Regions from separate parts of the Pseudomonas sp. No.21 genome, predicted to be linked through region 2. Evidence: riboswitches for the same ligand, from Rfam matches in the RefSeq annotation. Region 2 holds a riboswitch; the other holds the start of a gene.
What was found. A riboswitch is a leader RNA that binds a small molecule or an ion and turns the genes downstream of it on or off. The one in region 2 is predicted to bind cobalamin.

Region 1: another riboswitch for cobalamin. It lies ahead of ACYJSS_RS21000 (TonB-dependent receptor); the one in region 2 lies ahead of ACYJSS_RS27090 (CbtB domain-containing protein).

What each region holds. Positions count from the first base shown of each region.
Region 1 covers NZ_BAAJNO010000010.1:45,568-60,098, forward strand. Annotated here, with positions in the region: gene ACYJSS_RS20985 (FecCD family ABC transporter permease) at 1-733, opposite strand, end outside; gene ACYJSS_RS20990 (ABC transporter substrate-binding protein) at 730-1,695, opposite strand; gene ACYJSS_RS20995 (ABC transporter ATP-binding protein) at 1,692-2,465, opposite strand; gene ACYJSS_RS21000 (TonB-dependent receptor) at 2,488-4,626, opposite strand; cobalamin riboswitch at 4,735-4,938, opposite strand; gene ACYJSS_RS21005 (PaaI family thioesterase) at 5,176-5,619, shown strand; gene ACYJSS_RS21010 (zinc-dependent alcohol dehydrogenase) at 5,623-6,651, shown strand; gene ACYJSS_RS21015 (MarR family winged helix-turn-helix transcriptional regulator) at 6,652-7,236, opposite strand; gene ACYJSS_RS21020 (glutathione S-transferase) at 7,235-7,840, shown strand; gene ACYJSS_RS21025 (MFS transporter) at 8,073-9,218, opposite strand; partial or broken gene ACYJSS_RS21030 (efflux RND transporter permease subunit) at 9,303-12,353, opposite strand; gene ACYJSS_RS21035 (efflux RND transporter periplasmic adaptor subunit) at 12,355-13,476, opposite strand; gene ACYJSS_RS21040 (class I SAM-dependent methyltransferase) at 13,624-14,268, shown strand; gene ACYJSS_RS21045 (peroxiredoxin) at 14,320-14,531, opposite strand, start outside.
Region 2 covers NZ_BAAJNO010000017.1:30,262-44,792, reverse strand. Annotated here, with positions in the region: gene cobN (cobaltochelatase subunit CobN) at 1-2,161, opposite strand, end outside; gene cobW (cobalamin biosynthesis protein CobW) at 2,222-3,274, opposite strand; cobalamin riboswitch at 3,371-3,564, opposite strand; cobalamin riboswitch at 3,623-3,834, shown strand; gene ACYJSS_RS27090 (CbtB domain-containing protein) at 3,935-4,117, shown strand; gene ACYJSS_RS27085 (CbtA family protein) at 4,128-4,835, shown strand; gene ACYJSS_RS27080 (cobalamin biosynthesis protein) at 4,909-5,319, shown strand; gene cobM (precorrin-4 C(11)-methyltransferase) at 5,316-6,080, shown strand; gene ACYJSS_RS27070 (sugar nucleotide-binding protein) at 6,278-7,162, shown strand; gene ACYJSS_RS27065 (NAD-dependent epimerase/dehydratase family protein) at 7,155-8,084, shown strand; gene ACYJSS_RS27060 (OmpW/AlkL family protein) at 8,547-9,239, opposite strand; gene ACYJSS_RS27055 (DUF3299 domain-containing protein) at 9,354-9,881, opposite strand; gene ACYJSS_RS27050 (ABC transporter permease) at 9,889-11,151, opposite strand; gene ACYJSS_RS27045 (ABC transporter ATP-binding protein) at 11,153-11,860, opposite strand; gene ACYJSS_RS27040 (DUF2796 domain-containing protein) at 11,899-12,501, opposite strand; gene ACYJSS_RS27035 (hypothetical protein) at 12,632-12,982, shown strand; gene trxA (thioredoxin) at 13,085-13,954, opposite strand; gene ACYJSS_RS27025 (class I SAM-dependent methyltransferase) at 14,029-14,531, opposite strand, start outside.

The sequences.
Region 1 (14,531 bases), on a different contig from region 2:
GGGCGCTGAAGCCCAGGCTGATGGCGGTCTGCTCGCCGGCCATCAGGGCGTTCAGCCCCCGGGCCTGGGCGAGCAGGGCGACCAGGCCCAGCACCAGGCACAGTGCCGGCGGCCAGAGCAGCTCCCAGCGTGCGGCACCGAGCCCGCCGAGCATCCAGAACACCACCGAGCTGGCGGCATGGTGGTCGCCGAGGAACAGCAGCAGGTTGACCAGCGCCATGCACAGGAAGGACACGGCGACACCCGCCAGCAGCAGGCGATCGCTTTCCAGGCGGCCGTGGCGGCTGGCGATGGCCAGCACCAGTAGCATGCTGCCCAGTGCGCCGACGAAGGCGGCCAGGGGCAGGCTGAGCACACCGATGAATTCGCCCAGGTAGAGCAGCACCAGCACCGCGCCCAGGGCCGCGCCGGAGCTGACCCCGAGCAGGTGCGGGTCGGCCAGCGGATTGCGCGTGGCCGCCTGCAGTGCGCCACCCACCAGGGCCAGGCCGGCACCGACCAGCGCCCCGAGCAGCACCCGGGGTGCGCGGATCAGCCAGACGATGTGTTCCTGGCCCCGGCTCCAGTCGCCCGCAGCGCTCATGCCCAGGCGCTCGGCGAGGATGCCCCAGACATGTGCCTGGGGCACCGCGGCCGGGCCGAAGCCCAGGGCGGCGATGCAGGAGAGCACCAGCGCCACGACGAGGCCGAGCAGCAGCAGGCGGTAGGCGCCGGGCGTGCGCACCGGGCTCATGGCGCCTTCCCGGCGAAGCGTTCGGGGTGCAGGCCGGCGGCCAGGGTCTCGATGGCCTCGATGTTCTCCACCGAGGGGGTGACGGCGAGGTAGGGCAGGACCAGGAAGCGCTGCTCGCGGATCGCCTCGACCGATTGCAGGGCCGGGTGGGCGAGGAGGAAGTCGCGCTTCTGCTGCCAGCTGCGTTCGCCGTAGTCGACGATCAGGATCACCTGCGGGTCGCGCTCGACCACGGTTTCCCAGTTGACCTGGGTCCAGCTGGCGGCGAGGTCGTCCATCAGGTTGTGGCCGCCGGCGGCGGTGATGATCGCTTGGGGCATGCCCAGGCGGCCAGAGGTGAAGGGGCGGTCCTCGCCGCTGTCGTAGAGGAACACCCGGGGCGCCTCGCCACCGTTGGCCAGGCGCCTGGCCACCTCGGCCTGGCGCGTGCGCAGGGCGGCGACCAGGGCGTTGGCGCGGGCCTCGACGTCGAAGATGCGGCCGAGGTTGTCGAGGTCGCGGTAGAGGTCTTCCAGGCTCGCCGCCTCGCGCGGCATCACGTGGGCACAGGATTCGCTCAGCTCGTACACCGGGATGCCCAGGGGCGCGAGGGTGGCCGGGGTGACCTCGCCGCCCACGCGCATGCCGTAGTTCCAGCCGGCGAAGAAGAAGTCGGCATCGACGTTGAGCAGCGTTTCGATGGAGGGGTATTTGCGCGCCAGCTCCGGCAGGTCGCCCAGGGCGGCCATCAGCCGGGCGTCCGGGGTCTTCCAGCCGCTGATGCCGCTGTAGCCGACCATGCGCGATTGCAGGCCGAGGGCGACCATCATGCCGGTGAGGTTGATGTCCTGGCTCACCGCCCGCTGCGGCGCGCGCTCGAACACCACCTGGCGGTCGCAGCTGGTGACGCGCAGCGGGTAGTCGGTGGCCTGGGCGAGGGGGGCCAGGAGCAGGGCGAGCAGGGCGATCGATGAAGGCTTCATGGGCTGATCCAGGTGATGCGCGGGTGGTCGGCGAGGGGGTGGCGGTCCACCAGCGCGTGCACGCCGAACACCTGTTGCAGCAGCTCGGCGGTGAGCACGTCGGTGGGCGTCCCGCTGGCCACCACGCGGCCTTGGTCGAGGACGTAGAGGCGGTCGCAGAAGGCCGCCGCCAGGTTGAGGTCGTGGAAGCTGGCCAGGGTGCTCAGGCGCAGGCGCCGCAGCTGGTGCAGCAGCTCCAGCTGGTAGCGCGGGTCGAGGTGGTTGGTGGGCTCGTCGAGCAGCAGCAGGCCGGGGCGCTGGACCAGGGCGCGGGCCAGCAGCACGCGCTGCTTCTCGCCGCCGGAGAGGCGGGCGAAGGGGTGCGCGTGGAAGCCGCCCATGCCCACGGTGGCCAGCGCCTCGGCGACCAACGCGGCGTCTTCGGCATCGTCGCCATCGAACAGGCCCTTGTGCGGCGAACGGCCCATGGCGACCACCTCGGCCACGGCGAGGCCGAAGTCCTGGGGGAATTCCTGCAGCACCACGGCGATGCGTTGCGCGCTCCAGCGCGGGGTGCGTCGCCAGAGGTCCTCGCCATCCAGCGCCACCCAGCCGGCGGCCGGGCGCTCGGCGCGGTAGGCGCAGCGCAGCAGGCTGGTCTTGCCGCTGCCGTTGGGGCCGATGAGGCCGACGAACTCGCCCTCGCGCACCTGCAGGTCGATGCCCTGCAGAAGCCAACGGGGGCGAGCGTCGGGTGCCCAGGCGAGGTCGCTGATGTTCAGTGAGGGCATGCCGGGCACTCCTTTCGCCGGATCAGAAGCTGTAGTCGGCGGTGACGAAGAAGGAACGGGGCTGGCCCAGCAGCCATTGCTGGCCGCCGTTCTGCTGGGTGACGGCGTAGCGGCGGTCGAGCAGGTTGTTCAGCTCCAGCCCCAGGCGCGTGTCCGGCAGCACCTGCCAGCCGAGGTTGGCGTCGAGCACGGTGTAGCCGGGCACCTTCACGGTGTTGGCGGCGTCGGCATAGCGGGCATCGACGTAGCGCGCGCCGATGCCGGCGTCCAGGTCATGGCCGAGTGCCTTGCTGACCCAGAGGTTGGCGGTGCGCCGTGGCACGTCGGTGGGGCGGTTGCCGGACCGGGAGACGAGCTGGCCGCCGACGGATTCGTTGAAGTCGTCGTATTCGGCGCGCAGCAGCGAGGCGTTGGCCGAGACGTGCCAGCCCTGCTCCAGGGCCAGTTCCAGGGTCGCCTCCAGGCCGTCGGAAGACTGCTGGCCGATCTGCTGGGTGGGGCGGGTCACCGATTCACGAGAGAGCAGCTTCTTCTTGACGATGTGGTAGGCGGCCAGGGTCCATTCGCCGCGCCCGTCCCAGAACTGTTGCTTGAGGCCGAACTCGGTCTGCTTCGACTCGGTCAGGTCCATCTGTTGCTGGGTGGGGCTGAGGGTGATGAGGTTGCTGACGCCGTCCTCGCTGGTGGAGTACTGGCCATAGAAGGACAGCTGCGGGGTGGCGGCGAACACCAGGCCGGCGCGCCAGTTGCCGCCCTGGATGCTGCGGTCGCTGCGGCTGTTGGCACGCAGGTCGGTGCGGTCGACGTGGTTCTGGTCGCGGCGCAGGCCGGTGACCACGGACCAGCGCTCGCCGAGCTGGGTGCGGTTCTCGGCGAACAGCGCGGCGGTGCGGGTTTCGCTGCGCGAGTGCGGGCGGTAGGCCGAGGCGCTCTGGTAGTAGCCGGGCGCGGGGTTCCAGGGGTCGACGTAGTCGCCGCCGATGTCGGTGTAGGGCGAGTTGTTCAGCAGGTCGAAGCGGATGCGGTTGAACTCGCCGCCGACCAGGGTGCGGCTGTCGAGGCCGAACAACGAGTGGTCGAAGGTGAAGGTCTGGCGGTCGCCGATCTGCTCCTGCTCGTGCTTGATGCGCAGGTTCTCGGCGCGCTCCAGCTGGCCCCGGCCGGCGTCCCAGGTGTAGGCCTCGGCGTTGCGCCAGTAGCGGCGGCTCTTGATGTGGTAGAGCTGGTTGCTGGCGCTGAAGCCTTCGCCGGGCGTCCAGTCGGTGACGAGCCGGGTCCACTGGTCGTTGTAGTGCTGCTCGGCGTTGTGCAGGTTGTAGTTCTTCTCCTTCAGGCTGTCGCGTAGGTGGCCGTCGATCAGCGGCGTGCCGAAGTAGTTCATCGGCGTGAGGTCGCCCTGGTCATGGGCCAGGGTGAAGGCCAGGTCGTCGCTGGCCTGCCAGCGCAGGGCGGCGCTGAGGCCGAGGTTCTTCGAGTCGCCCCGGTCGATCCAGCCGTGGCTGGTTTCGCGGTTGAGGTTGAGGCGGTAGCTGAGGGTGTCGGTGAGCGAGCCGCCGCTGTCCAGGGCCATCTGCTGGCGGTCGTCGGAGCCGTAGCCCAGGCGCAGGCGGTTGCGGATCTCGCCGTCGAAGGGCTTCTTCGGCACCACGTTGATCACCGCGCCCGTGGCGCCTTCGCCGTAGAGCACCGAGGCCGGGCCACGGATCACGTCGATGCGTTCGACCATCCACGGGTCGGTGGGGAAGGTGGTGGTGCCCATGCCGGTGTAGAAGCGCGTGCCGTCGTACAGCTGCATCACCGAGGCGTGGCCGGTGAAGCCCCGGGCCGAGAGGGCGGTGCCGCCGTTGCCGGGGGTGCCGATGTGGGTGATGCCGGGGCTGCGGGTCACGGCGTCCTGCACGGTGGCGTTGTTGCGTGCGCGCACTTCGTCGCCGCTGATGGCGCTGGTGCTGGCCGGGGTTTCCAGGGCGGAGAGGCCCAGGCGCGAGCCGGCGGGCACGGGCGTGTCGAGGCGGATGGTCGTGTCGTCCGCCTGGTCGGTGACGGCGGTGGCCGGTAGCGCCAGGGTGCCGTCTTCGGCGTGCAGGGCGAGGGAAATGGACAGCGCGAGCAGGCCGAGGGCGGCGCTCGCCGGAGCGTTGGAGCTGAAGGTACGGGTCATGTCGTTCCTATCACGTCAGGAATGAATGGAGCCCGGAGGGAATGCAAAGGCGCGCGCGGGCGCGTGCACCCGTGCGAGAAACCGGCCCGTGCCCGCCCACCGCGGGTTTGCCTATCGATGCTCCAGGCCGGTCTCCGGGCTTGCGAGGATCACGTCGCATCCGCCTTCCCATGCCATGGGCACAGTGGCGTATCGGATGCAGCGCTCGCTTACCGTTGCGGGGGCAGCGCCGGACTGGTCCTGATGGACGCACCGGCTTCCCGTTTAACCCCACGCACGACGGCGTGGGACACCTGGAACGGCGCGCATATGACCATCCGCGCGCTCGGGCGTCAACGTTGAAATCGTGCGCGGGATGGCGCAATCCCCCTTCCCAGAGCCGTAGCGACGTTGCCGGAATGCCTTCCTTATTGTCATATCAACAATGTTGATTTGAGATTCTGCGCTCACGTATCGTCCGTCCACGGGCTGCAGGGCGATTCCCTCGCAGGGCCGCCCGCCATCCCCCCGAAACCGCTCGCCGACCCCGGCAGAGCCAGGAGCCTCGAGATGACCGATACCCCGAACAGATCCATCCCTTCCGGCCTGCAGATCCTCCAGGCGGTGATCGACGGCAAGCTGCCCGCGCCCTCCATCGGCGAGACCATGGCGATGAAGGCGGTGGGCGTCGAGCCCGGGCGTATCTTCATCGAGGCGCGGCCGGATGTACGTCACCTCAACCCGGCGAACACCGTACACGGCGGTTTCGCCGCCACCTGCCTGGACGGTGCCGCGGGCCTGGCGCTGTTCACCACGCTGCCCGGCGATACGCGGTATTCGACGGTGGACCTGGGCGTGAAGTACCTGCGCCCGCTCAAGGCCGGCGAGGTGTACAGCGTGGAGGGCTGGGTGGTGGAGCGCACCCGCAGCCTGGCGTTCTGCGATGCCCATATCCGCGATGCCGCCGGCACGCTCTGTGCCCGCGCCACCACCACCTTCAGCGTGAGGGACTGAGCCATGCGCGAACTCATCGTCAAGGGCGCGGGGCGCCTGGCCTGGGAGGAGGCGCCGTCACCGGTGCTGGATTCGCCGCTGGCGGCGCTGGTGCGGCCCATCGCCTCGGCCTCCTGCGACCTCGACCGGCGCCTGATCGCCGGGCTGACACCGTTCAAGCCGCCCTTCGCCCTGGGCCACGAATGCGTGGCCGAGGTGCTGGACGTGGGCGCGCAGGTGGGCACGGTCAAGCGCGGCGACCTGGTCTCGGTGCCCTGGAAGATCGCCTGCGGCACCTGCCGCCAATGCCTGGCCGGGCGCAGTACGGCCTGCACGGGCGTCGCCCGGCATGCGGCCTATGGCGTGCCGGCGGGCGGGCACTGGGGCGGGCTGTTCTCCGAGGTGGTGCGGGTGCCTTTCGCCGACGCCATGCTGGTACCGCTGCCCCCGGGGCTGGACCCGGTGGCCGTGGCCAGCGCCAGCGACAACCTCACCGATGCCTGGGTGGCCACCAGCCGCCCGCTGGCGACACGGGAGGAGGCGAGGGTGCTGGTGGTGGGCGGCACCGAGAGCCTGGGCATCCTCGCGGTGCAGATGGCCCGCGCCGCCGGGGCGGCCGAGGTGGATTACCTGGATGGCGACGGCTACCGCGACGAGCTGGCCGTGCGCAGTGGCGCGACCCTGCGCAGCGGAGCCGATGGCGCGCTGAACGAACGCTACGACCTGGTGGTGTCGGCCACCCGCGACCCGCAGGCGCTGCGTACCGGCCTGCTGGCGCTGGCGCCGGGCGGGCATTGCTCGTGCATCGGCATCATCTTCGAGGACCCGGCCATCCCGCTGTTCGGCCTGTACATGCGCGACGTCACCCTTTCGGTCGGCGCCTGCAGCGTGCGTCCGCACATCCCCCGGGTGCTGGAGCTGGTGGAGCAGGGCCATTGCGACCCGCTGCTGGTGAGCCCCAGCGTGGTGCCCTGGGAAGAGGCCACCGAGGCATTGATCCGGCCGCTGGCCAAGTGCATCGTGGTGCGCGAACGCATCACCACGGCGGGTTGATCAGTCGAGGCGGGCGGCCAGGGATTGCATGACCGAGTGCCAGGCGACCCGGCCGTCGGTGTCGGTGGTGTCCAGCGCGGCGCGGATGGCCTGGCGTTCCAGGTCGGTGGCGCGGCGCTCCACGTCATGGCCTTCCGGGCTGAGGGAGAGACGCTTGTAGCGGTGCTGTTCCGGGTCGCGTTGCTGGGTCACCAGGGCGCGTTCGAAGAGGTGGGTCAGCGGGCGGTGCAGTGCCTGCTTGCTGACACCGAGGAGGGCGGCCAGCTCGCCGACGTTGATGCCTTCGACGCGCCGGATGGCGTAGAGGATGCGGTGGTGGACGCGCGACAGGCCGAGGGTTTCCAGGTAGGCGTCGGCGTCCAGGGTGAGGCCGCGGAAGCCGAAGTGCAGCAACTCCAGCGCGACATCCAGGTCGTCCAGGCGTCTGATGTCTGCGGAGTCCAGTTTGATTTTCCTGTCGATGACCATGGGCAGCTCCCGGGCGCGATGGGCGGGGATGCTACCGGCGCCGCCGGTGGTGGTCCAGTTGCAACGACAGCGGGCGCCGGCATTGGGCCGGCCCGCGAACAGGAGCATTGAAGACATGAAACTGATCTACGCAGGGGCGTCCCCCTTCGCTCGCAAGGTCCGGGTGCTGGCGCTGGAATCCGGCCTGGCGGCTGGCATCGAGATGCTCGATACCGCCGTGCTGCCGATCAAGGAGAACGCCGAGGTCAACCGCGCCAACCCGCTGGGCAAGATCCCGGTGCTGATCACGAGCGAGGGCGAGGCGCTGTTCGACAGCCGCGTCATCTGCGAATACCTCGATGCCCTGCAGAGCGGCGACGCCTTCTTCCCCCATGGTGCCGAGCGCTGGACCTGCCTGACCCGTGCGGCCCTGGCCGACGGCCTGATGGATGCGGCGCTGCTGGTGCGCTACGAGGGCGCCATCCGCCCCGAAGCGCTGCAGTGGCAGGACTGGAAGGACGGCCAGCTGGGCAAGATCCATCGCGCGCTGGATGCCCTCGAAGCCATCGCCGACCAGCTCCACGGCCCGCTGGACATCGCCCAGATCGCCGTGGGTTGCGCGCTCGGCTACCTCGACTTCCGCCTCTCCGACCTCGGCTGGCGCCAGGGCCACCCGGGGTTGGAGCGCTTCTTCGCCACCTTCTCCGAGCGCGACTCGATGAAGGCGACGGTGCCGGCCTGACACCTCTTCGCCAGAACCTTCGTCGATGTGCGCACTGCGCTCCGGGCGCAGTGGCTTGCGTAGGGTGGCGTAGAGCGAAGCGAAACCCACGCGGTGGCCGTGACGGGACGCCATAAATGCCCCGCAAGGCACCGTGCTTGAGGCTTCGCATCACGTTCACCACAGAGCCCATGAATTCGCTCCCACGGTCGTGATGCTTCCCGCAGGAGCGAGCTCCGCTCGTGAGTCGCCCTCAGTCCGTCGCCAGCGCCACGGCGCGTGCCTGGTGCGCCCGGGCCAGGCGGAACAGGCCGAAGGCGGCGAGGGCGAAGGTGACGTTGAGGCCGATCATCGGCAGCGCGCTGTCGTTCTGCAGGGCGCTGAGCAGCAGGCCTGAGAGCGTGGCACCGGCCATCTGGGCGAAGCCGATGAAGCCGGCGGCGAGCCCCGCGCGGGTCGGGTTGGGGATCACCGCGCCGGCCACCGAGCCGGGCAGCACCATGCCGGCACCGAGGGTGAGCAGCACCTGCGGCAGCAGCAGGCCGGGCACCGAAGGGCCGGCGGCGAGCAGCACGGCGAGGGTGATCAGCGCACCGGTGGCCACCAGCGCGGTGCCGATGCCCACCAGGCGCGCCGGGCCCCATTTCATGATGAGGCGGTTGCTGAGGATGGCGCCGGTGATCAACCCCGAGACGATGCCGCCGAAGACCAGCCCGTACTGGGTGGGGCTCAGGCCGAGCTGGCCGACGAACACCCGCGAGGAACCGGCGATCACGCAGAACATGGCGCCGTAGGTGCCGGCGATGGCGAAGGAGAAGGCACGCACCTCGGCCCCCTTGAGCAGTTCGCGGTAGTTGCCGGCGAGGGTGGCCAGGCGCCCGGCGAGTGGGTCCTTGGCCTGGTTGCTTTCGCGGTAGAGCAGGGTGCAGGCGAGCAGGGCGAGGATGCCGATGATCACCGTGGCCACCACCACCGCCCGCCAGGAGCCGGCCTTGGCGGCGATCAGACCGCCGATGACCGGCGACAGCATGATGGTGCAGAGCATGCCGATCACGGTGAGGGCCATGATCGGGCCGGCCTTCTCGCGCCACACGTCGCGCACGATGGCCCGGGCCACCACCAGCGCCGCGCAGGCGCCGAGGCCCTGCAGGGCGCGCCCAGCGATGAACTCCGGCATGGAATGGGCGAAGGCCATCCACAGCGAGGCCAGCACGTAGGTGGCGACCCCCGCCAGCAGCACCGGCTTGCGGCCGATGCGGTCCGACAGCGGGCCGAAGAACAGCTGGCCGACGCCGAAGGCACCGACGAACACCGAGAGCGCCACTAGGGATGAGCCGGGCGCTGCCGCCAGGCCGTGCTCGATGGCGGCGAGGCTGGGCAGCAGCATCTGGGTGGACATCTCGCCCAGGCCGCAGAGGACGATGAGCAGGGTCAGCAGCAGGCCGGAGCGGCGGGTGGCGTCCACGGATGAGTCCTCCGGTGGGCGACGGGGTTTGCGCACCAGCACCAGGGTGCACAGTGCCGGCAGGAACAGCAGGGTGAGCAGGGTGCCGACCAGCACGCCGCCGATCAGCACGAAGGCCAGGGACGACCAGAACACCGAGAGCGTCAGCGGGATGAAGGCCAGGGCCGCTGCCAGGGCGGTGAGCACCACCGGGCGGGCGCGGCGCACCGTGGCTTCGATGATGGCTTCGCGCACGTCCTGGCCGGCCTCGCGGTTCTGGCGGATCTGGTCGGTGAAGATCAGCGTGTTGCGCATGAGGATGCCGCCGATGCCGATCAGCCCGAGGATGGCGTTGAAGCCGAAGGGCTGGTCGAACAGCAGCAGGGTCGGTACGGCGCCGATCAGGCCCAGCGGCGCGGTGGCGAAGACCATGAACATCACGCCGAAGGAGCGCACCTGGAACATGATCACCACCAGGGTCAGCAGGATCATGATGGGGAACAGCGCGGCCAGGGCCTTGTTGGCCTTGGCGCTTTCCTCCACGGGCCCTGCGATCTCCACCCGGTAGCCGGAAGGCAGCTGCGCCAGCAGCGGCTGCAGGTCGCGCCACACGGCCATTTCCACGTCCGGGGGCTGGGTGCCGTCGACGATGTCGGCGCGCACTTCGAAGGTGATGTCGCGGTCGCGACGCTTGAGCACCGGGTCCTCCATCACCGCCTGGAAACGCCCGACCTGTTCCAGCGCCACGGATTGCCCGGCGGCGTTGGTCAGGGTCAGGTCGGCGAGGTTGCCGAGGTTCTCGCGCTGGTCATCCAGTGCCCGGGCGACGACCAGCACATTGCGGGTGCCTTCGCGCACCTCGGTGACGGTGTTGCCGGTGAGCAGGGCGTTGACCTGGCTGCGCACCTGGTCGGGGGTGAAGCCGAGCAGGCGCAGGCGGTCCTGGTCGAGCACCAGGCGGTAGGCGCTGGTGCGCTCGCCCCAGTCGAGGAAGCTGTCGCGGGTCAGGGCGTTGGCGGCCACCACCTGGCGCACGTCCTCGGCGATGCCGCGCAGTACGTCGGCATCCGGCCCGGCCACGCGGAACACCACGGGGAAGGGCACCGGCGGGCCGAACAGCAACTGGGTGACGCGCACCCGTGCCGAGGGGAATTCACCGGCGGCGATGCGTTCGCGCATGCGCGCCTTGAGGGCGTCGCGGTCGTGGGCGCTGGCGGTCTGCACGATGAGCTTGGCGAAGGCCGGGTCCGGCAGTTCCGGGTTCAGCGAGAGGAAGAAGCGCGGTGCGCCGCCGCCGACATAGGCGTCCACCAGCTTCGTCTGTGGCTCTTCCAGCAGCGCGGTTTCCACCTGGGCGACCACCGCTTCGGTGGCCTTGAAGGCGCTGCCCGGCGGCATGTACACCTCGAGGATCAGCTCGGAGCGGTCGGAGTTGGGGAAGAACTGCTTCTTCACCGCGCCCATGCCCAGCACGCAGAGCACGAAGGCGCCGAGCACCAGGGCGGTGACCCGCCAGCGGTGCTCGACGCAGGCGCTGACCAGGCGGCGCAGGCGCGCATACCAGGGGCCGGCGTAGAGGGCGTCGTGGCCGCCGGGCACCGGGGCGATGCGCGGCAGCATCTTCACCCCCAGGTAGGGCGTGAACACCACGGCCACCAGCCAGGAGGCGATCAGCGCGAAGCCGACGATCCAGAAGATGTTGCCGGCGTATTCCCCGGCACCGGAGCGGGCGAAGCCCACCGGCAGGAAGCCGATGATGGTCACCAGGGTGCCGGTGAGCATGGGCGCGGCGGTGGAGCTCCAGGCGAAGGTGGCGGCCTTCATGCGGTCGAAGCCTTCCTCCAGCTTCACCACCATCATCTCGATGGCGATGATGGCGTCGTCCACCAGCAGGCCGAGGGAGAGGATCAGCGCGCCGAGGGTGATGCGGTCGAACTCGCGGCCGGTCATCAGCATGATGACGAAGACGATGGACAGCGTCAGCGGCACCGCCGCAGCCACCACCAGGCCGACGCGGAAGCCCAGGGCGAGCAGGCTGATGAGCATGACCACGGCCAGGGCGACGAAGAACTTGAGCATGAATTCGTCCACCGCCAGGCGGATGTTCTTCGCCTGGTCGGAGACCTTGTCGAAGCTGACGCCCAGGGGCAGGTCGGCGTGGATGCGGTCTTCCTCGGCCTGCAGGGTGCGGTCCAGGTCGAGGCCGTTGAAGTGCGGCTCCATGATCACCCCGAGCATCAGCGCCGGGTCGCCCTGGTGGCGGATGCGGTAGCTGGCGGGGTCCTCGTAGCCGCGGCTGACGGTGGCCACGTCGGCGATGCGCAGCACCCTGCCGCCGGCGGCGATGGGCACGTTCTCGATCAGCGCGAGGGTGTCGAAGGCGCCGTCGATGCGGATGTAGGCGCGCGGCCCGGCGGTTTCGACGAAGCCGGCGGGGGAGACGCCATTCTGCGCGGCCAGGGCGGCGAAGATCTGCTCCGGCTTGATGCCGAGGGTGGCCAGGCGCTGGTAGGAGAATTCGACGAACACGCGCTGGGCCTGCTCGCCGAGGATGTTGACCTTCTTCACCCCCGGCAGGCGCAGGAAGCCCTGGCGCAGGTCCTCGGCCATCTTCACCAGCTCGCGGTGGGGCAGGTCCTTGGCTTCCAGGGCGTAGAGGGCGAAGTAGACGTCGGAATACTCGTCGTTGAAGAACGGGCCCTGCACGCCGCGGGGCAGGCGGGCGGCCTCGTCGCTGAGCTTCTTGCGGGTCTGGTAGAACAGCTCCTGGATGTCGCCGGGGCGGGTGGATTCGAGGAACTGCACCTTCATCGAGACGAAGCCGGGCTGGGCGATGGTTTCCACGCGGTCGTAGAAGTCCAGCTCCTGCAGGCGCTTCTCCAGGCGGTCGGCGACCTGTTCCTGCATCTCCCGCGCGGTGGCGCCGGGCCAGGCGGCGGTGACGGTCATGGTCTTGACGGTGAAGGAGGGGTCTTCGGCGCGGCCGAGCTTGCCGAAGGCGAAGACCCCGGAAAGGATCACCGCGATGATCAGGAACAGGGTCACTGCCGGGTTGCGTACGGCGATCTCGGAGAGATTGAGGCCGCGCATCTCAGCGCACCTCGTCGTTCTGGCGGGCCAGCGCCAGGGCCTGTCCGGGCAGCAGGCGCACCTTGTCGCCTTCGTGCAGCAGGTGCGCGCCAAGGGCGACGACGCGCTGGCCGGCGCTCACGCCGCCTTCCAGCAGGGCGTACTCCTGGCCGAGGCGGGCGACCTTCACCGGGGCGAAGTGCACGCTGTCGTCCTCGCCTATGACCCAGACGCCGCTGCCGGCACCCGGGTTGTGCAGGGCGCCGATGGGCACGCGCAGCAGCTCGGCCTGCTCGCTCTGCAGGCGCACGGTGATGGTCGAGCCGATGCTGAAGCGCTCGGCCGTGCCGTCGAGGATGTAGCGGGCGCGGTAGGTGCGGGTGACCGGGTCGGCGGAGGCGGAAAGCTCGCGCAGGGTGGCCTTGACCGCCTGCTCGCGGGCGTCGAAGGGGTAGGCGAGGGCGCTGCTGCCGGCCAGGGCGCGCTGGGTTTCCGGGAGGTCGATCACCGCTTCGCGGGCACCGTCGTGGGCCAGGCGGGCGACGATCTGCCCTTCGGCGACGACCTGGCCGCGCTCGGCGCGCACGTCGGTGATGATGCCGTCGCCATCGGCCTTGAGGGTCGAGTAGCTGCGGCGGTTCTGCACCTGGCTGGCTTCGGAGCTGGCGGCGGCCAGTTCGGCCTCGGCCACGCGCAGGTTGGTGGCGGCCTGGTCGAACACCTGGCGCGACACGGCGCCGGTGGTGGACAGGCGGCGGTAGCGGCTTTCGTCGTCCCGGGCCTGGCGCAGCTGTGCGCGGGCGGCGCTGACGCGGTTGTTGGCGGCGCGCAGGGCCAGGTCGAAGTCCTCGATATCTAGCACCAGCAGGGTGTCGCCCTTGGCCACGCGGGCACCGGGGTCGACGCGGCGTTCGATCACCTTGCCGCCGACGCGAAAGCCCAGGTCGCTTTCGGTGCGCGCCGCCACCACGCCGGTGTAGGCGGCCTCGTGGCGGCTGGTGCTTTCCACCTGCGCGGCCAGAACCGGACGTGGCTGCGGGCCGTTGGCGGCGGCCCGGGTGTCGGCCTGGCTGTTGCAGCCGGCGACGGCCAGCAGCGCTGCCAGCAGGGCCAGGGGGCGGAGGGTCGGCGCGTGTCGGTTCATGGTCCTGCACTCTCGGGGATGCCTTCGATGGGTTGGATGATATGCGTAATATTAATTTTCGAATAGATGTCGTTCGTCATTTAAAAGGGCGGTGAGGCGCCTGGCCGGGACAGGTAGAATCCCCGGTCCTTCCCACGAGACGCCCCGATGCCCCTGCAGCCCGACGAACTCGCCAGCCTCGCCACCACCACGCTGGATGACTACAACCAGAACGCCGAAGGCTTCCGCGAGAACACCCGCGACCACGATGTGAGCCAGAACATCGGGGCGCTCCTGCGCCATATCCACGGGACCCCGCCTTTCGCCATCCTCGATTTCGGCTGCGGGCCGGGGCGCGACCTGCGCACGTTCCGCGCCCTGGGCCACGAGCCGGTGGGGCTAGACGGTGCCGAGCGCTTCGTCGCGATGGCGCGCGCGGATTCCGGGTGCGAGGTGTGGCAGCAGTCGTTCCTCGACCTGCAACTGCCGGCCGGGCGCTTCGATGGCGTGTTCGCCAATGCCACGCTGTTCCACGTGCCCGGGCAGGAGCTGCCGCGGGTGCTGCGCCAGCTGCGCGCGACGCTGAAGCCGGGCGGGGTGCTGTTCGCCTCCAACCCGCGCGGGGACAACCAGGAAGGCTGGAGCGGCAACCGCTATGGCGCCTGGCACGACTTCCCGACCTGGAAGGCCCTGGTGGAGGCGGCGGGTTTCGAGGAGCTGGAGCACTACTACCGCCCGGCGGGCCTGCCCCGTGAGCAGCAGCCCTGGGTGGCGAGCGTGTGGCGCAGGAGCGAGGCGGTGGCCCCGGACTGACGCCGGGCCATGGGTGGGCCGACGAGGCGCGGCCCACCGTTCGTGGCGGGGTTACTTCGGTGCGGCGGTGGTGCGCAGGTAGGGCAGCTTGATGTCGATGGTGCCGTACTTCTCGCGGGCCTGATCGTCGTTCAGCGCGAGGGCGACGATCACGTCCTGGCCCGTGGTCCAGTTGGCCGGGGTGGCCAGCGGCACGTTGTAGGTCAGCTGCAGGGCGTCGAGGGCGCGCAGCACCTCGGCGAAGTTGCGGCCCACCGACATCG
Region 2 (14,531 bases):
CCTTGCCGTCCCCCCGGGGGATGCGCACCAGGGACAGCAGGGTGTCGTCGCGCAGGCCGCCGACGGGGGATTCGCCGAACACGTGGAGGCCGTCGCGGATCTGCGACTCCTTGAGGTCGCAGAGGTAGGCGTCCAGCTGCGGCAGCCAGCTTTCCGGGTCGTCGCTGATGCTGAGCGCAAGTTCGCGGTCCAGTGCGGTGGCCTTCACCAGCTCGAGGATTTCGCCGCGCAGTTGCACGGCGCGGCGGGGGTCCAGCAGCGAGGCGTCGTAGTACTCGTCGGCCAGGCGTTCGAGGTCGCGCAGTGGGCCGTAGTTCTCGGCGCGGGTCAGCGGCGGCATCAGGTGGTCGATGATCACCGCCTGGGCGCGGCGCTTGGCCTGGGCGCCTTCGCCGGGGTCGTTGACGATGAAGGGGTAGATGTTCGGCAGCGGGCCCATCACCGCATCCGGCCAGCACTCGGCGGAGAGGCCGACGCCCTTGCCCGGCAGCCATTCCAGGTTGCCGTGCTTGCCGACGTGCACCAGCGCGTCGGCGCCGAACACCTCGCGCAGCCAGAAGTAGAAGGCCAGGTAGCCGTGGGGCGGCACCAGCGCAGCGTCGTGGTAGATGGCCGCCGGGTCCAGCTGGTAGCCGCGCGCCGGCTGGATGCCGACGAAGGCCAGGCCGAAGCGCAGGCCGGCGACCATCATCCGTCCGGCGCGGAACATCGGGTCCTGCTGCGGTTCGCCCCAGCGCTCCGTTACCGCCCGCTGGTTGGCTTCGGGCAGGCGGGCGAAGCAGGCCAGGTAGGCGTCCAGCGCCAGGCTCTGGGCGCAGGGGCGCGCGTCGAGGCTGTCGAGGTCGTTGCTGACGCCGCCCAGCAGGCTGTGGATAAGTGCCGTGCCGTTCTCCGGCAGGCCGGCCAGGGGGTAACCCTCGGCCTCCAGGGCGCGGAGGATGTTCAGCGCGGCGGCCGGGGTGTCAAGGCCCACGCCGTTGCCGATGCGGCCGTCGCGGGTGGGGTAGTTGGCGAGGATCAGCGCCACGCGCTTGTCGGCGTTGGCCTTGCGCCCCAGCAGCAGCCAGCGGCGCGCCAGTTCGGCGACGAAATCCATGCGTTCGAGGTGGGGCAGGTAGCACACCACGTCGCTCTGGCTGCGCTCGCTGCGCCAGGCCAGGCCCTTGAAGCTGATGGGGCGGGTGATGATGCGCCCGTCCAGCTCCGGCAGGGCGATGTGCATGGCCAGGTCGCGCGGGCCGAGGCCTTGCGGGTTCTCTTCCCAGAGCGGCTGGTTGTCCAGCGAGCAGATGGCCTGCAGCACCGGCACGTCGCGGCGGAAGGGGCGCTGGCCGGGCGTGTCGGGGTTGGATTGGGCGAAGCCGGTGGTGTTGATGATCAGCTCGGCGTCGACGGCGTCCAGCCAGTCTTCCACCACGGCCAGGCACTCGGCTTCCTTGAGGCTGGCCACCGCGATGGGCAGCGGGTTGATGCCGACGGCGGCCAGGCGCTCGCAGAAGGCGTCGATGAAGGCGGTGTTCGCCGCCTGCAGGTGGGTGCGATAGAACAGCAGGGCTGCCACCGGCTGGCCCTCCCGCCAGTCGGCGCGCCAGTGTTCGAGGCGGGCCGGGCGCTGGCGCGGGTGATGCACGGCGACGCGGGGCAGGGTGTTGGGCGCGAGCCAGGGGTAGTCGCGGCCCAGGCAACGGCTGGCGAGGCAGGCGAACAGTTGCCGGGCGTTGTCCAGGCCGCCCTGGCGCAGGTACTGCCAGCAGCGCTCGGCGTCCTCCGCCGGGACCGTGCACAGGCGGGCCAGCTCCGGGTCGGGGCGGTCGTCGCCGGGCACCAGGATCAGCTGCGTGCCGCGTTCGGCCAGGGCCACCAGTTGCTCGATGCCGTAGCGCCAGTAGCCGACGCCGCCATGCACGGAGATGAGGATGACCTTGGCGTGCTGCAGCACCTCGTCGACGTAGAGGTCCACCGAGGCGTGGTTCTGCAGCTGCATGGGGTTGGCCAGGCGCAGGCTGGGGTAGTCCGCCGGCAGCTCGCGGGCGGCCTCGGCCAGCAGCGCCAGGTGCGAATCACCGCTGCACAGGATCACCAGCTCGGCGGGCGTCTGGGCCAGGTGGGCGATGCCGTCGTCGGGGACGAAGCCGCCAGGTTGGGTGCGCAGCAGGTGCATGGCTCGGGCCTTGGCTCGGTGGTGCGGCCCTCTCCCGGGGGAGAGGAGCCGGTTCGGCGGTTACGCCAGGGCGGTGCGCAGTTCGTTGGCGATGGTGGCCGGGTCCAGCTCCTGGCCGATCACCACCAGGCGGGTGGCGCGGGTCTCGTCGGCCAGCCACTGGCGGTCGAAGTGCTTGTCGAAGCGCTTGCCGACGCCCTGTACCAGCAGGCGCATGGGCTTGCCGGGGATGGCGGCGAAGCCCTTGATGCGCAGCACGTCGTGGCGCTCCACCAGTTGGCCGAGGGCGGCCAGCAGGGCGGCTTCCTCCACTTCCGGCAGGTCGACGTGGAAGGAGTCGAACTCGTCGTGGTCGTGGTCCTCGTGCCCTTCGTGGTCGTGGTGGGTGGCGCGGCTGTCGATGTGCGCCTCGGCCTCGGCGTTCAGGCCCAGCAGCACGGAGAGCGGCAGCTTGCCGGCGCTGGCTTCGACGATCTTCACCGCCGGCGGCAGCTCCTCGGCCACTTCGGCGCGCACGGCGGCCAGGGCGTCGGCGTCGAGCAGGTCGGCCTTGTTGAGGATCACCAGGTCGGCGCTGGCCAGCTGGTCTTCGAAGAGTTCGTGCAGGGGCGACTCATGGTCGAGGTTCGGGTCCTGCTTGCGCTGCTCGTCCACCTGCTCGGGGTGGGCGGCGAAGGTGCCGGCGGCCACGGCCGGGCTGTCGACCACGGTGATCACCGCGTCCACCGTGCAGGCGCTGCGGATCTCGGGCCACTGGAAGGCCTGTACCAGGGGCTTGGGCAGGGCCAGGCCGGAGGTCTCGATGAGGATCTGGTCGAGGTCGCCACGGCGCGCCACCAGTTCGCGCATCACCGGGAAGAACTCTTCCTGCACGGTGCAGCACAGGCAGCCGTTGGCCAGCTCGAAGACGCGGCCCACGGCCTCTTCCTCGGTGCAGCCGATGGAGCATTGCTTGAGGATCTCGCCGTCGATGCCCAGCTCGCCGAACTCGTTGACGATCACCGCGATGCGGCGGCCTTCGGCATTGTCGAGCATGTGGCGGAGCAGGGTGGTCTTACCGGCACCGAGGAAGCCGGTGACGATGGTGACGGGGAGTTTGGCCAGGGTTTTCATGCGCGGCAGCCCTTCGCTGGGAGTCGATCGGATCGGCGGGCGCGCGGGACGAGGGCACGGAGGGCCCGATTCGCCACCGGATCACCCCGCCCGGTTGTCTGGAAATTCGCCGAGGCAGGTCTCCTGGCTCACAGCCTGGCGCGATGCGCCGCCTCTCCGCCTTCCCGCCCGAAGGGCAGTGGCTGTGGATAAGGCCTCAGCTGTTCACAGTTGCGGGGGCAGCCACGGCTCGGCCGTGTTCCCTCTTAGCTGCGGCGCGCGGCCGCAGAACCTCGAAGGGCCGAAGGCTACGCAGGCCGGGGGCGGCGGTCAATCGCGGCGGTTGACGGCCGGTCGGTCTCGTGATGTCCTTGTGCGGTTTTTTCAGGTGTCTCGCGCCGTCGCGCGCGAGGTGAAACGGGAAGTCGGTGTGCCCCAGGGCGAGTCCGACGCTGCCCCCGCAACGGTAAGCGCACGTAGGGATCTGTAGGCCACTGTGTCCAGCGGACATGGGAAGGCAAACCCGCCCAGCCTCGGCTGGCGTCGCAAGCCCGGAGACCGGCCTGATCAGTTTTTGGCAACCCGCGGTGGGCGGGCGCATGCCGGAAATGCGGTGCCGTAGCGGCCGCTTTCTTCGCACGCGTTCCTCTTGCCGACTCACCCGCACGCAGAGGAAGCACCATGTCCAGCAGCACACTGAGCCATTCGGCCGCCGCCGTCCCCCTGTCCAAACGCCTGGCCATCGCCATCGGTGCCAGCCTCCTGGGCCTGTCGCTCGTGTACTTCGCCGGCTTCTCGCACATCGAGGCGGTGCACAACGCGGCCCACGACACCCGCCACAGCTCTGCCTTCCCCTGCCACTGAGGGCGCACCCGTGATCAAGCGCATCGCCCAGACCGCCGGGTTCGCCGGTCTCTTCGCCGCCATCGTGCTGACCCTGCTGCAGAGCCTGTGGGTCACCCCGCTGATCCTCCACGCGGAAACCTTCGAGAACTCGGCACCGGCCGAACAGGCCGAGCACAGCCACGAGCATGCCGCCGGCACGCCCGCCCATGAACACGACGCCGAAGCCTGGGCACCGGAAGACGGCTGGCAGCGCACGCTGTCCACCGGTGGCGCCAACCTGGTGGTGGCGGTGGGCTTCGCCCTGCTCCTGGCCGCACTGTTCAGCCTGCGTGGCCCGACCCGCGCCTGGCAGGGCCTGCTCTGGGGCCTAGCCGGTTTCGCCACCTTCGCCCTGGCGCCGTCCCTCGGCCTGCCGCCGGAGCTGCCGGGCACCGCTGCCGCCGACCTGGCCCAGCGCCAGGTCTGGTGGATCGGCACCGCCGCCTCCACCGCCGCCGGCCTGGCGCTGATCGCCTTCGGCCGCAACTGGGTGCTGCGCATCGTCGGGCTGGCGTTGCTGGTGATCCCCCACGTGGTTGGCGCGCCGCAGCCCGAGGTGCATTCGAGCCTGGCGCCGGAAGCCCTGGAACACGAGTTCATCGCCGCCTCGCTGATCACCAACGCGCTGTTCTGGGGCGCCCTGGGCTGGGCCGCCGCCTGGCTGTACCAGCGTTCCGCGAGCCAAGACCTGGCGTGAGCCGGGCCGTGCCATCGATCGACCCCGCGCAGGGCCCGGCCCTTCGCGGGGTCTTGCTTTACAGGGCAGGCCGATGATCCGCGTGGCCGGCCTCGGCTGCCGGCGCGGCTGCCCGGAGCGCGAACTGCGCGAGTTGCTGGACAGCACCCTGGCCGAGCGTGGCCTGGCGGTCGGCGACCTGAGTGCCCTGGCCAGCGTCGACAGCAAGGCCGACGAGCCCGGGCTGCGGGCACTGGCGCTGTCCCTTCACCTGCCCTTGGCGCTGTTGCCGGCCACCGAGCTGGCGGCTTGCGAGGGGCGGCTGTCCGGTACCTCGGCCGTCGCCCTGCGGGAAACCGGCAGCCCCGGCATTGCCGAGGCCGCGGCCCTGCTGCATGCCGAAGCCCTGGCCGGCCGGCCTGCGCGATTGCTGGTGGAAAAACGCCGCAGCCCCCGCGCCACCTGTGCGCTGGCCTGCATTCCCGAGGATGTGGATAACCCATGACGGTCTATTTCATCGGCGCCGGCCCCGGCGATCCGGAGCTCATCACGGTCAAGGGCCAGCGGTTGATCCGCAGCTGCCCGGTGATCCTCTATGCCGGTTCCCTGGTGCCGGAAGCGGTGCTCGACGGGCATCGTGCCGAGCAGGTGGTGAACACCGCCGAACTGCACCTGGACGAGATCGTCCGCCTGCTGGCCGAGGCCCATGGGTGCGGCCAGGACGTGGCGCGCGTGCATTCCGGCGACCCCTCGCTGTATGGCGCCATCGGCGAGCAGATCCGCCACCTGCGCGTGCTGGGCATTCCCTACGAGGTGGTGCCCGGCGTCACCGCCACCGCCGCCTGCGCCGCGTTGCTCGGCACCGAGCTGACCCTGCCGGACATCTCGCAGACGCTGATCCTCACCCGCTTCGCCACCCGCACGCGCATGCCCGAGGGCGAGTCCCTTGCCGAGCTGGCGCAGCACCGCGCGACCCTGGCGGTGCACCTTGGCGTCAGCCACCTGCCGCGCATCGTCGAGGAACTGCTGCCGCACTACGGCGCCGATTGCCCGGTGGCCGTGGTGCACCGCGCCAGCTGGCCCGACCAGGACTGGGTGACCGGCACGCTGGCGGACATCGTCGAGCGGGTGGCGGGCAAGGACTTCCGTCGCACCGCGCTGATCCTCGTGGGGCGCGTGCTGGCCGCCGAAGGCTTCACCGACTCCTCGCTCTACCACCCCGATCACGCCCATCTCTATCGCCCCGCAGGGGGTGACGACGACTGACGAGGCGTGCCGCATGGCGCGCCGCTAGTGACGCAGCGCCGGGAAATAAGCAGAATGCGTGTTCCCCGGTCGGAAACGACCGCCGGCTTGCGTGCCTGATGCCCCGTCTTGGCGAACCTCCTGGTCACAGGGATGGCGCCGGTGCGGGGTCATGGCCTGATCGATAACACCCACTGGCTTTAAGCGACCTTCTGTCTATGCGTATGCGCTTGATGCTCCTGGGCGGTGGCAATGCCCTTGGCCAGGCGCTTATCCGCCTGGGGGCCGAGGATGATGTAGGGTTCCTCGCCCCGCGCCCGCCCGAACAGGGCTGGGATGCCGCCAGCCTGACCCAGCTGCTCGACGACACCCGCCCCGATGCGGTGATCAACCTCGCCTACTACTTCGACTGGTTCCAGGCCGAGGAGGCCAGCCCGGTCCGTTTCGCCGCGCAGGAACGCGCGGTCGAGCGTCTCGCCGAGCTCTGCCAGCACCACGGCATCGTCCTGCTGCAGCCTTCCAGCTACCGCGTCTTCGATGGTGCCCGGGCGACGGCCTACAACGAGAAGGACGAGACCATTCCCCTGAGCCTTCGCGGGCAGTCCCTGTGGCGCATCGAGCAGAGCGTGCGTGCCATGTGCCCCAAGCATGTGCTGCTGCGCTTCGGCTGGCTGCTGGACGACAGCAACGAGGGCATCCTCGGGCGCTTCCTCGCCCGTGCCGAGCGGGACGACGAGCTGATGCTGGCCGACGACCGCCGCGGCAACCCGACGCCGGTGGACGACGCCGCGCGGGTGATGCTCGCCGTGCTCAAGCAACTGGACTGCGCTGCGCCGCTCTGGGGCACCTACCACTACGGCGGCCATGAGGCGACCACCACCCTGGCGCTTGGACAGGCGGTGCTCACCGAGGCCCGCAACCTGCGCGCGCTGAAGGTGCAGGAAATCACCCCCCAGGCCCACGCCGCCCGCCCCGATGCGGCGGACGAGCCCCAGCACGCGGTGCTGGCCTGCAAGAAGATCCTCCATACATTCGGCATCAAGCCCCGCGCCTGGCGCGCGGCGTTGCCCGCACTCCTGGACCGTTACTACCGCCATGGCTGACCTCCCCATCCTCGTTACCGGCGGCGCCGGCTTCATCGGCTCCAACCTGGTCGACGCACTGCTGGCGCGCGGGCACGCCGTGCGCGTGCTCGACGATCTTTCCACCGGCAAGCGCAGCAACCTGCCGCTGGACAACCCGCGCGTGGAACTCATCGAAGGCAACGTCGCCGACGCCGCACTGGTAAGCCGTGCCATGGCCGGCTGCAAGGCGGTGGCGCACCTGGCCGCCGTGGCCTCGGTGCCGGCTTCGGTGGACGACCCGGTGGCCACCCACCAGGCCAACTTCATCGGCACGCTCAATGTGTGCGAAGCCATGCGCGAGCATGGCGTGAAGCGCGTGGTGTTCGCCTCCAGCGCCTCGGTCTACGGCCAGAACGGCGAAGGCCAGGCCATCGACGAGAACACCCCCGTGGCACCGCTGACCCCCTACGCGGTGGACAAGCTGGCCAGCGAGCAGTACCTGGATTTCTACCGCCGCCAGCATGGCCTGGAGCCAGCGGTGTTCCGCTTCTTCAACATCTTCGGCCCGCGCCAGGACCCGTCCTCGCCCTATTCCGGGGTGATCAGCATCTTCACCGAGCGCGCCCTGGCCGGCACGCCGATCACCATCTTCGGTGATGGCGAGCAGACCCGTGACTTCGTCTATGTCGGCGACCTGGTGCAGGTGCTGGTGCAGGCGCTGGAGAACCCAGGCATCGAGGCCGGCCCGGTGAACGTCGGCCTGCAGCGCTCCACCAGCCTGAAGGACCTGCTCGCCGCCATCGGCAGCGTGGTGGGCGAACTGCCGGCCATCAGCCATGCCGATGCGCGCTCAGGCGATATCCGCCATTCCCTGGCGGACAATAGCCGTCTGCTGGAGCGTTTCGCCTTCCCCGAGCCGACGCCCCTGGCGGTCGGCCTGGCCCGCTTGCTGGGCCGCTGAGGCGAATGGAAAAGGCGCCTGCGAGGCGCCTTTTTTTTGCGCTCTGTCTGCGTTGGCTGTTGTGGTTTTAAAGCAAGGGCTCAAGCACGGTGTCTTCCGGACGCCCTCCACCGCATGGGTTTCGCTTCGCTCTACGCCATCCTACGAGAGCTGCCGCCACTACGTGCGCGCTGGGGGCGTACATCGATGTGATGCGTTGGGCGAAGAAAGCTGGAGCAGCCGCCAGCCCCGTATGGAGGGGCAAGTTTTTTGGTTCCTTTTCACCGGGCTGGCGTTCCAGCGACTGGAAAAGGGACTCGCCCGGGAGGGCGAAACCAGAAGTACCAGCAAAACTCAGCACTCAGCTGGGCTCAAATCCTCTAGCAACACTTAACGCAAAAAGCCTTTTTTCATCCCACCAGATGGGCCGGTGATGCCAACGAAAAAGGCGCCCGGAGGCGCCTTTGTTCATTGCGGTTGGGCTTAGAACTTGTAGCCCAGGCCAACCATGTAGACCCACGGGTCGACGTCCACGTCCACCTTGGCGCGTACGCCCAGGGCGGTGTTGTCGACATAGGCGCGGGTGTCGATGTCGATGTAGCGCACCTGGGCGTTGAGCATGATGTTGTCGGTCAGCATGTAGTCGGCGCCGACCTGCCAGGCCAGGCCCCAGGAGTTCTTCACGCGGAGGTTGTCGAAGCCGGCTGCGGTCGCGCCGCTGCCCACGTGCTCGTCATAGATCCAGGTGTAGTTGATGCCGGCGCCCAGGTAGGGCTGGAAGGCCGACTGGGATTCCAGCGGGTAGTACACGACGCTCAGGGTCGGCGGCAGGTGCTTCAGCGAGCCCAGGCTGCCGTTGGCGGCGTCGAGGGCGGTGCCCTTGATCTTCACTTCGTGCTCGAAGGGGGTGGCGGCCAGCAGTTCCAGACCGAAGTGGTCGGTCAGCATGTAGGCGAAGTTCAGGCCCAGCTGGGTGTCGCTGTCCATGGTCGCCTTGCCGCCCAGGTCGGCGCCGGCCAGGGGGCCGCGGTCTACCTTGACGGAAGAGCTGTCGGCTTTCGGGTTGACGGTGATGGCACCGGCACGGACGAGGATGTCACCCGCCTGGTGGGCATGGGCCACCGGGGCGGCCACAGCGAGAGCGAGGAGGGAGGCGGCTAGGAACTGCGTTTTCATTTAAGGGCTCCGAGGTCTTGAGCTTGTGTTGGCTGGGCTCAGTTTCGGGGAGCACGAAACGCGGCACCTTGATCTAGCTCAATGCCGCGGCGAGTTCGTTAGCAGGCTTGCTTATCAGCTCTCGGGCGTCTCGTAGGGGTAGATCTTGCTGGCTTCCATCTGGTAGCCCGCTTCGGCCAGTTCGCTGGTGCTGGATTTCACCTGCAGCTGCCCTTCGATCCAGAACGGCTGGTAGAGCGCGTCCATCAGCACGCCCAGCTCGCTGGTGACGTGGACGATCTGGTTGGACGGCGGTGGCGGCACATGGATGCAGGCACCGAAGTAGGGAACCAGCAGGAAGTCGGTCACCCGGCCTTCCTCGGTCACGTCCAGCGGCACGATGTAGCCCGGCAGTTTCACTTCCAGGCCGTCCAGCGTCGGCACCACCGGAGCGGACGGCGACTGCTGCATGGCGGCCGGGCCCGCTTCGGCGGCGAGGGAGTCGGCCAGCTGCGAGAGGTCGTGGATGGGGGCGGGAGGTGGGGGCGGCGGAGCGTCGGCGGGGATCAGCTCGGACCAGGTCAGTTCACGGACCTCACCGGCCCAGAGGCCGGTGGCGGTCAGCAGGATCAGGGCCGGAAGGGCCAGCAGGGCGCGTTTCATCATGGGCTCACAGGCGAATGGACAGGCCGTCGGCCAGGGACTGCCGATAAGCGCGCCAGGCCGGCACGGCGCCCATCAGCAGGGCGGCGGCCAGGATACCGCCCAGCAGCGTCCACTCATAGGTGCTCGGCAGTGCCAGCGGCAGGTAGAGACCGTAGTTGGCCTGTACATAACCCTGGGCGAGGGCGATGCCGAGGTACAGCAGCACCAGCCCGAGCACCGCGCCGGCCAGCGCCAGGGCGAAGGCCTCCAGCACCAGCAGGCTGGCGATATGCCAGGGCCGCGCGCCCACCGAGCGCAGGATGGCCATCTCGCGGCGGCGCTCGTTGAGGCTGGTGAGGATGGCGGTGAGCATGCCGATCAGCCCGGTGAGCACGACGAACAGGGAAACCACGAACAGCGCCTTCTCGGCCGTGCCCATCAGGCTCCATAGCTCCTGCAGGGCGACGCCGGGGAGGATCGCCAGCAGCGGTTCGCCGCGGTATTCATTGATCTCCCGCTGCACGGCGAAGGTGGCGATCTTGCTGTTGAGGCCGAGCATGAAGGCGGTGATGGCCTTGGGTTGCAGATCCATGGCGCGGGCCTGCTCGGCGCTGACCTTGCCGGCACCACGCGCGGGCACGCCGTTCTGCCAGTCGACGTGCAGGGCCTCCATCCCCGCGAGGGAGATGTGCAGGGTGCGGTCCACCGGCGTACCGGTGCGCTCGAGGATGCCGACCACGGTGAAGGGCTTGTCGTCGTGCTGCACCAGGCTGACGGTGCTGACGCCGTGGGACAGCACCACCTTGTCACCCAGTTTGTATTTCAGCGCCTCGGCCACCTCGGCACCGAGCACCACGTCGAACATGTCGGCGAAGGGCTTGCCCTCGGCCAGCCTCAGCGATTGGGCGCGGCCGTAGCGGTAGTGCTCGAAATAGGCCTCGCTGGTGCCCATCACCCGGTAGCCCTTGTGCGAATCACCCAGGGAGATGGGGATGGCCCATTTCACCTTGGGGTTGTGGGTGAGGGTTTCGAAGCTGTCCCAGCGGATGTTGTTGGTGGCGTTGCCGATGCGGAACACCGAATACAGCAGCAGGTTCACCGAGCCGGAGCGGGCGCCGACGATCAGGTCGGTGCCGCTGATGGTGCTGGCGAAGCTGGCGCGTGCTTCGGTGCGCACCCGCTCGACCGCCAGCAGCAGGCAGACCGAGAGGGCGATGGCGAAGACGGTGAGCAGGGCGGTGAAACGACGGTTGGCGAGGCTCGCCAGGGCCAGGCGGAACAGGTACATCTCAGGCCTCCTGCGGGCGCGCGGCGCGGTTCAGTTCAAGCAGCGACAGGCTGCGATCGAAGAGCGGCGCCAGGCTCTGGTCGTGGCTGACGAACAGCAGGCTGGCGCCCGCCTCGCGGCATTCGCCGAAGAGCAGTTGCAGGAAGCTTTCCCGGGCGTCGGCGTCCAGGGCCGAGGTGGGTTCGTCGGCGATCACCAGCTCCGGCTGGCCGATCAGCGCGCGGGCAGCGGCGACGCGCTGCTGCTGGCCGATGGACAACGCGTCGGCGCGACGCTCCAGCAGCCCGGCGGCCAGGCCCAGGTGGCCGAGCAGGGTGGTCGCGGCCTGGGCCACGCTGCCATGGCGCTGCCGGGCGCGCTCGGCACGCAGGTGCGAGAAGTGGCAGGGCAGCTCGACGTTCTCGCGCACGGACAGGAAGGGCAGCAGGTTGAACTGCTGGAAGATGTAGCCGGTGTGGTCGACGCGGAAGCGGTCGCGGGCGCCGGAGGCCATCTTGCCCAGGTCGCGGCCCAGCAGGCTGACGCTGCCCCGGCCTGGCGTCTGTACGCCGCCGAGCAGGCCCAGCAGGGTGGTCTTGCCGCTGCCGCTGGGGCCCTTGAGGAAGAGGGTTTCCCCGGACTGCAGGGCGAAGGAAGGGATGTCGAGCAGTTCGGCGTGCCCCGGCCAGGCGAAGCCCAGCTCGGAGATTTCGATCAGTGTCTGGCTCATGGGGTGCCGACCGGGTTGCCCCGGCCGGTTCATCGGATTCAGAAGCTCAGGGAGGGGTTGGCAGGGGTCAGCTCGGCGCCTTGCTGGCCCTGCGGGCCGATCAGTTGTACCTGAATTTTCTGGGTAGCGGGGAAGCGCTCGAACAGCGCCTTGAGATCCAGGGTCTTGAGGTCCCCGGGCTTGGCGCACTCCAACTGGTAGTGGGCGTGGATCTCGCTGTGCTCGTGGTGATGCTCGTGGCCCTTCTCTTCGTCGTGGTCGGCGTCTTCGTGCTCGTGCTCATGGCCCGCCGGCGCGTTGCCGAACAGCGGGCTTTCCAGCTCCTGGCCGGTGACCTTGCAACCGGCGGCCAGGGGCAGGGCGAACAGGTCCAGGGGCTTTTCCAGCTGCGCGCGGGCGGCGGCGACCTTGGCCTTGTCGGCGTCGCTGCTGGCGGCGTGCTCGAAGCCCACCAGGTTCATGGCCGGGCTTTCCAGCTCCAGCTCCAGGCTGTTGCCGTCCAGGGCGACGTTCATCCGCGCCACGCCGTGCTCATGGGCTCCGAGGCTGCCGTGCTCCTCGTGCTCGTGCTCGTGTTCGTGGGCCTGGGCGGCGGCCAGGGGCAGAAGGGCGAAGGGCAGGGCGAGCAGCAGGCGGCGCATGGGGCACTCCGGGGTGTGGGTTGAAATGAGGCGTTACGTTATAACAACTTTGCGATGGCCATGCCAGTGCTGCTTGGCGCCTGGTCGAGGCGCGTGGGAGCATGGCCCGATTCAACCTGGGGAGCTGGACATGCTGCGTATTCGTGGACGGATCGGCGATTGGCCGGTCGACCTGACGGTGGAGATGGACGAGGAGGACTGGCAGCGCCTGGGCGCACAGCTGCAGGTGAGTGCCGAGGCGCCAGCCGCGCCGGTCGCCGCTTCCGCCCCGGCTCCGAAGCGCAGCGACGCCCTGTGGGATACCGCGCTGGAGCTGCTGCGCAACGCCGGGCGCATCGAAGGGCCGCGCCTGCTGGGCGAACTGGAAGCCCTCGCTGGCGGAGCGGCGGCCGGCAAGCGCCTGCTGGTGCGGCTGCGCCACAGCGAGCAGGTCAGTCTGGAGACGGGTGGCGATGCACCCGTCTATGTCTGGAAGGGGTGAGCGCCGTAGGTTGGCGCCGAGCGCAGCGAGGCCCAACGTGATGGATGTGGGCTCCGCTGCGTTGGGCTTCGTACCTCAGCCCAACCTACGTCGGTCGAGCGATCAATAGATCGCCTGGTACAGCTTGCGGCGGTAGGTGGTGACCAGCGGGTGGTCGTTGCCCAGCAGGTCGAACACCTGCAGCAGGGTCTTGTGGGCGATGCCCTCGGCGTAGCTGCGGTTGCGCACGAAGAGCTTGAGCAGGCCCTCCAGCGCCGGCTCGTATTGCTGCCGGGCCAGTTGCTGGATGCTCAGCTGATAGCTGGCCTCGTCGTCCTCGGCGTTCTGCGCCAGGCGTGATTTCAGGTCGGCGGTTTCCGGTAGGTCGGCGGCCTGGCGCAGGAAGGTCAGCTGCGCGCGGGCGCCGGCCAGGGCCTGCTTGTGTTCATCGCTCTTCACCGCATCCAGTACCACCTGGGCTTCGCCCAGCTCACCACGCTCGGCCAGGCAGCGCGCATAGAGAATCAGCGCGGCGGCGTTGCCGTTGTCCTCGGTCAGCACCTCCTTGAGCAGGGCCTCGGCATCGCCGATGCGGCCATCGGCGAACAGCGCCTGGGCGGTTTCCAGCGGGTCGGCGGCGGCCGGCGCGGGTTGCTGCACGTGGGGTTCGAGCATGGCGCGGATCTGCGACTCGGGCTGCGCACCGGCGAAACCGTCCACCGGCTGGCCGTCCTTGAACAGCACCACGGTGGGCAGGCTGCGGATGCCGAAGCGCATCACGATGTCCTGCTCGATGTCGCAGTTGACCTTGGCCAGCAGCAGCTCGCCCCGGTAGGACTCGGCGATCTGCGCCAGCAGCGGCATCAGCGCCTTGCACGGTGCGCACCACTCGGCCCAGAAGTCCACCAGGACCGGCTTGTGGAAGGAGTTCTGGATCACCGCCTGGTCGAAGTCGGCGGCGGTGGTATCGAAGATGTAGGGCGTGTCGCTCATCGGAGGTTCTCGAGTGCGCAAGGGATGGGCGAATGATACGGCCGCCGCATGCAGCCGCCTACCGGGGCCCGCCTTTATCTCGCGGCGTGGTACAGGCTCACGTGGCGGAATTGCTCGGGCTCGGCCAGGTCCGGCCAGGTGCAGGCTTCGAGCATCGCCAGGCGGCGGTACTGCGGGTGGGCGAAGTCGCGGACGCGGGAGTCGGCCACCAGGGCTTCGCGGCCACGGCTGAGGAAGTGGTCGAGCAGGGGCAGGTTGGCGCGGTCGTAGAGCACATCGGCGACCACGATCAGGTCGAAGCGGTCGGCTTCGGCGAAGAAGTCTGTGGAGTAGCCCAGCTCCACGCCATTGAGCTCGGCGTTGGCGCGGCAGGACGCCAGGGCCAGCGGGTCGAGGTCGCAGGCCACCACTTCCGCGGCGCCCGCCCTGGCCGCAGCGATGGCGGCCACGCCCGAGCCCGCGCCGAAATCCAGCACGCGCTTGCCGGCCACCCATTCCGGGCGCTCGGCGAACCAGCGCGCCAGGGCCAGGCCGCTGGCCCAGCAGAAGCACCAGTAGGGCGGCTCTTCGAGGATGC